2 regions of the Gallibacter sp. Marseille-QA0791 genome follow, and region 2 is predicted to be linked to the other one. Evidence: riboswitches for the same ligand, from Rfam matches in the RefSeq annotation. Region 2 holds a riboswitch; the other holds the start of a gene.

Region 1 (3,129 bases), 1.5 Mb from region 2:
ATGGACAGGAAGCGGAGCAGGTTTATGGAGGGAAGATCGTACTGCTGTCAGAGAAGCCTTCTATGGCGGTAAGGAATCCCGGAGAGAAAAAATTCTGCATTTACAAATACAGTCAGGCACAGGTCATAGTCGCGGCTCTGATGGAGATCTATGGATCCTTGGCGGAGAAAAGATCCGTAAATATATGCCGCCGACAGACAAGCCTGCTGGCATTCGCGTCCTGCAGCGGAGGCTGTGGATGTACTGTGCTGGCTATGGCGGCAGCTCAGGAATTGTGCCGCTTTGCAGGGAAGCGGGTATTGTACATTTCATTTGAGGAGGCGGAATCGACGGGGGATTTCATGATATGTCCACCGGGAATAAAGGGCGTGGGCATGTATCTCTATTATCTTTTCAAAAATGAGACAGCGACTCTCCGTTCCGGGAAAAGCAGTGAGAGACAGCTTCCGGATATGGACAGCTACATCGTAAAGGATGATTTTGGACTGGAAGCTTTCGCTCCTACGGGAGGAAGGAATCCGCTAAAGGAGCTTTCCGCCGGAGAGATGGAAGCGTTTATCGCATCGGTCATAGACAGTGGAGGATATGATGTGATAGTGATGGATCTGGGAACCGGCTTGTCGGATGGCGAGATAGCCTGTATAGACATGGCGGAGAAGATATGCTTCGTTTCGGGGCCGGATAGTGGCCGCGCCAGGGAAGAGCAGTACCTGCAGCATCTGATATGCCGCTGTGGTGAGGATGTGACGGAGAGGATGATAAAGACCGAAAACATGGTTACCGATAAGGCGGCTGATACAGGCAGTCAGGAAGAGCTGGGTGCGATGATGAAGGCGGTCGTGCGTATAGAAAGGAGCAGTTCGTTCCTGCAGCGTGGAGAAGTGAAGAGGATATTCCTGGATGGCAGATTTGGAGAAGGTATCAAGCTGTTAACGGAAAAGATGATGGGATATGAGCAAACACCTATTGACAAACGGACGAAAGAAGCATAATATAATTACAGCAACTTAATAAAGATCTTCAGGGCAGGGTGAAATTCCCGATCGGCGGTATAGTCCGCGAGTGCGTCAGCACAGGACTTGGCAGTTGTCCAAGTCAGGATTTGGTGAGATTCCAAAACCGACAGTATAGTCTGGATGGGAGAAGATCGAAAAGCGCATTCTATGCGCGTGTTTTCGCGATCACAAGCTCTGAAACTTTTTGTTTCAGAGCTTTTATGATTTGACGGCGTGACCGCCTTTTTGGTACAGGAAAGACGGTACTGTCTGTATGTATTGCCCTGAAGAAAATCTTCAGGGTTTTTTGATGTGAGATGATCATATTTTGGAGGAGAAAAGACGATGACAGATGAAAAATACATGCGGTTGGCGATAGAGCTGGCCCAAAAGGGCTGCGGATGGGTCTCTCCCAATCCTATGGTAGGAGCTGTCATAGTAAAGGACGGTCGTATCATCGGACAGGGATACCATAAGAGGTATGGGAGCCTTCATGCGGAGAGAGAGGCCCTCGGGGACTGCATGAAAAGGGCGGGAGCTGAAACGGGAGCAAGGCGCCCGGCTGAAGGAGCTGACATGTATGTGACGCTGGAACCGTGCTGCCATCACGGAAAACAACCGCCGTGTACGGAAGCGATAATAGAGGCAGGGATAAGAAAAGTCATCATAGGCTCTGCGGATCCCAACCCTCTGGTGGCCGGAAAAGGCGTGGCGATGCTGCGGGAGCACGGTATCGAGGTGACAGAAGGCTTTCTCAAAGATGAATGCGATTCATTCAACAGACCCTTTTTCTACTTCATAACTAACGGGACGCCTTATGTAGTGCTGAAATACGCCATGACGGCCGATGGAAAGATAGCCGCTCATACGGGAGCATCCAAATGGATAACAGGAGAAGCGGCCAGGGAAAATGTACATCGCGACAGGAACAGATATACGGCGATCATGACAGGAGTGGGAACGGTGCTTGCGGACGATCCGCTGCTGACCTGCAGGATACGGGGAGTCAGGGATCCGGTAAGGATAATATGTGATACCAGTCTGAGGATCCCTTCCGGATCTCAGATAGTGAAAACGGCCGGCGATGTGAGGACGATGATAGCGACATCAGAAGAAGCTGCCGCAGAGAGGGTTGCTGAGCGGCAGAGGCTGGAAGAAGCCGGATGCGAGATAATCACCGTACCGCTCAAAGATGGCCACACGGATCTGGGATGTCTGATGGAAAGGCTGGGGGAGATGAAGATAGACAGCGTGCTGCTGGAAGGCGGCGCGGCGCTTAACTGGTCGGCTCTGTCAGCCGGTATCGTAAACAGGGTACAGGCATATGTCGCTCCTAAGATACTGGGCGGAAAGGACGCCCCGTCACCTGTGGGCGGCAGGGGGTTCGACATGCCGTCGGAAGCCGTCATGCTCTCAGAGCCCGAGGTGACGGTGCTGGGAAAGGATATCTTACTGGAAAGCGAGGTGTTGGAAACGTGTTCACGGGAATAGTGGAAGAGACAGGCAGGATAAAAGAGATAAAGAGAGGAAGGGCTTCGGCAGTGTTGACCATAGAGGCCCGAAAGGTGTTGGAAGACGTAAAGCTGGGAGACAGCATTGCCGTTAACGGCGTATGCCTGACAGTGACGGACTTTACATCTTACGCATTCATGGCCGACGTGATGCATGAGACTCTGAACAGGTCATCGCTGGGAGCTTTGAAAAACGGCAGCGCTGTGAATCTGGAGCGGGCCATGAAGGCCGACGGGCGGTTCGGAGGACATATCGTGTCGGGCCACATAGACGGGACCGGCACCATAGCATCTGTAGAGAAAGACGACAACGCCGTATGGTATACGGTGAAGGCTCCCGGGGAGATAATGAAGTACATCGTGGAGAAAGGCTCCATAGCCATAGACGGCATCAGCCTTACGGTAGCCGGCGTAGCCGAAGACGCGTTCCGGGTTTCCATAATACCCCATACGTCGGATAACACGATTCTTTCCATAAAAAAGCCGGGAGATGTGGTGAACCTGGAAAATGATATCATCGGTAAATACGTGGAAAGGCTGATGAGCTTCGGTGAAAAAGTGGAGAACGGGACAGGGGCCACAAGGACTTCCGAAAGGATAACAGAAGCGTTCCTGGCGGAAAA
Region 2 (3,129 bases):
GCGCTCATACTGGCCGATAAGACAGACGTCAGGAGGAACAGGGTCCAGAATCCGATCAAGGAAAACTTCGATATCCATGACCGAGTCAACTATGCCGCTCTGTCATCCAAACTGGAGATCAACAAGGACAAAAGGACTGTACAGATGAATCTTGAGCTGGACGACGATATCTGCAGTCTGATGGATTATTTTGAAATATTCCTTGAACGGATGATCATGTGTAAGCGGGCCGCCGAAGTGCTTGGCTATAAGTTCAAGCTGGTGGCCAACGGCAGCAAGCTCTGCTGACAGTCCCGATATTTGATGCAGAAATCTGATACAGAAAAAGGAGTCCGCCGTGCCCAACAAACATATCCTGCTGAAAAGGATACAGCCCGAAGAAAATCTATACCATTACACTAAGTGCCGCGGTGTCCAAGGCATCCTGAAAGACAAGGCCTTCTTTGCCACCAAGAGCGATTTCCTCAACGACACCAACGAGATGCGCTACACCCTGGCTCTGACTCGGGATGTACTCACCGAGTTCCCTATACTTGAGGAGCACAGTTCCCTGCGCCAGCAGCTCTCTCTTACGACCGAGGAGATGAAGAGGCAATGCTACTACGTCCTATCCTTCTCAGTGGAAGCCGACAGCATCACGCTCTGGTCCGAATTCGGCAACAACACCGGATATAATCTGGAATTCAAAAGCGGCGAGTTGCTCGACATGATAAGCAGGACAAAAAAAATCTCCTACCATGGACTTTTGATATATTCCAGAGAAACCCAGAGAAAAATCATACATGATCTTCTCACAAAAGATATCCCCCAAAATCTGGGCTGCTCATTCGACGATATAATGAAAAACGCCGCCGGGAACGGCGGCGATGAATCCTTCAGGAAATACTGCAAACAATTCAAAAAAGCCATGTCCATATATGCGGTTTTCTTCAAGCAGGAGGAATTCGCCGCAGAAAAGGAATACCGGGTCGTCCTCAAAGAGACAAGCGACAGTGAAGTCCATTATCGCGAAAAGGATGGCTTCCTGCTCCCATACATACGTGTGAACCTGAGGAAAGCCCATGATGCCGTCAACAGGATAACAGTAGCTCCCCAAAATCATGTGGATCTCGCCAAGGAGGGTATGCAGATGTATGCCAGGCAGCTGGGCTACAGCGCTGAGGTCTGCCTGTCGAAGATAAATCTGCGGTATTGAACGCACCCTTCTCAGCTCCGGCGGGCCGGTCTCATATTGGTCCGTTACGCCGTTCTGTGCAGAAATCCCGATATCCTCTTATAAAGGAAAAATGTAACGATAGAATTTATGCCTGCTTTTATGGCATTGAAGCCCACTATAAACGGCATCAGATCCCATACCATGCTGCGTGGCACACCCATGAACAGCGGCGTGATTATCAGATTAGCGCCTATCATCACCACGGCCATAGCCGCCGTACCGCATATCAACGCGATCACCGCGCCTTTTCTCGTCTTGTTGAATTTATATATGACACCTGCCACTATCACCAGCACACTGGTAGCGATTATGTGCATTATTATCCCGTAGGCTCCGCTGGCAGCGCTGACAGTCACACCCTGGACCACGGATGTCACGATGGTAAGCAGCACGCCTGCCACCGGACCGAAGGCAAAGGTCCCTATCAGTATAGGTATATCGGCGGGATCATATTCGAGAAACGCCACTGCCGGGAATATGGGAAAATGTATAAAATATACCAGCACCACCGATATTGCCACCAGCATACCCATCTTCGCCAGCCTGACTGTCTTCTCCCTGCCAGTCATCCTGTGTCTGTCATCGATATTTCCGTAGTTAGTCTTCTGAGACATGTACAACACTCCTTCTTTCCACTGTATATCATCATTTCAGCCTCTGTCGTCTCGCTTCGGAGCATGGCGCAGAGGTGCCGCTCAATCAAAAAATCCCGGGCAATCTATCCCGAGATAAAAACACTCGCGTTTGCAGATAGCAACGACTGTCCGCCACACGCCGCAAGTATTTCGTTTCTTCCATCCGGACTGTGACCGTCGGTACGGGATTCTCACCCGTTCGGCCCGCTCAATGCGCGGGTTCGCGGACTTGTGACATTCATCGTCATACACCGCCGGTGAGGACTTTCACCTCGCCCCGAAACAAATTTACATCAATATTATAACGTTGTCCTCGCAATGGTGTCAACTGGGTTTTACCGTCAAAATTTTTTTCACACATTTTTCATTGAATTTTTTCCGGTTTGGGAATACTATTATATACAGAGAAGCGTCAGCTGCTCCATCCATAAGAATTAAGAACCGAGGCGAAAAGATTGAAATTTGATTTGCACTGTCATACAAAGGAAGGCTCCCTTGATTCAAGAGTATCTGTCAGGGAATTCGTTCACAAATTCATGGCTCTGGGCTTTGACGGGTTCATGATATCCGACCACAACAGCTATAAAGGCTGTAAAGCATGGGATGCCATAAAAGATGATCCCCGCTACAGGAATTTCTGCGTTATCAGGGGGATAGAATACGATACGAAAGATGCCGGCCACATACTGGTCATCATGCCCGATGGGCTTTATCTCCGCATCCTGAGCATACGTGGCATGCGATGCAGCAAGCTCATCAAAATAGTCCATTTCTTCGGCGGCATACTGGGGCCTGCCCATCCTTTCGGCGTGGCCAGTTCCAGCCTTATGGGCTTCAAAAATATGAACATGCGCCTTATGAGGAAATTTGACTTCATCGAGACCTTCAACACCTGCGAATCACCCGAATCCAACAGACGGGCAGCTATTCTGGCCGAAGATTGCGGCGTTCCCACCTTCGCCGGCTCTGATTCCCATGTCAGTGAATATATAGGAATGGCGTGTACCGAAATAGATGCGGACATACGCTGCAACAACGATCTTATCGCCGCCGTAAAAAGCGGGACTAAAATAACGGCAGGCGGAACAGAACGAGGAGAGAGCAAAAAAGCGAAGAAAAAGGAACACTGGATAGGCATACTCAGCTTCAAACTCTACAACAGAGGGATCGCCAAATTGATATCTCCTTACCGTAAGATAAAGCGTCGCACACTGCTGAGGCCTATCGTCCACAATAACGTCCGCCACATCCGCAGGAAGAAAAACACCGATATCCGAA

What was found. A riboswitch is a leader RNA that binds a small molecule or an ion and turns the genes downstream of it on or off. The one in region 2 is predicted to bind FMN.
Region 1: another riboswitch for FMN. It lies ahead of ribD (bifunctional diaminohydroxyphosphoribosylaminopyrimidine deaminase/5-amino-6-(5-phosphoribosylamino)uracil reductase RibD); the one in region 2 lies ahead of ACQY69_RS10915 (ECF transporter S component).

What each region holds. Positions count from the first base shown of each region.
Region 1 is NZ_CBCPMH010000001.1:866,970-870,098, reverse strand. Features, by position in the region: gene ACQY69_RS03955 (hypothetical protein) at 1-992, shown strand, start outside; FMN riboswitch at 1,013-1,152, shown strand; gene ribD (bifunctional diaminohydroxyphosphoribosylaminopyrimidine deaminase/5-amino-6-(5-phosphoribosylamino)uracil reductase RibD) at 1,341-2,486, shown strand; gene ribE (riboflavin synthase) at 2,471-3,129, shown strand, end outside.
Region 2 is NZ_CBCPMH010000001.1:2,369,102-2,372,230, reverse strand. Features, by position in the region: gene ACQY69_RS10925 (HD domain-containing protein) at 1-288, shown strand, start outside; gene ACQY69_RS10920 (DUF2971 domain-containing protein) at 338-1,195, shown strand; gene ACQY69_RS10915 (ECF transporter S component) at 1,240-1,830, opposite strand; FMN riboswitch at 1,999-2,140, opposite strand; gene ACQY69_RS10910 (PHP-associated domain-containing protein) at 2,307-3,129, shown strand, end outside.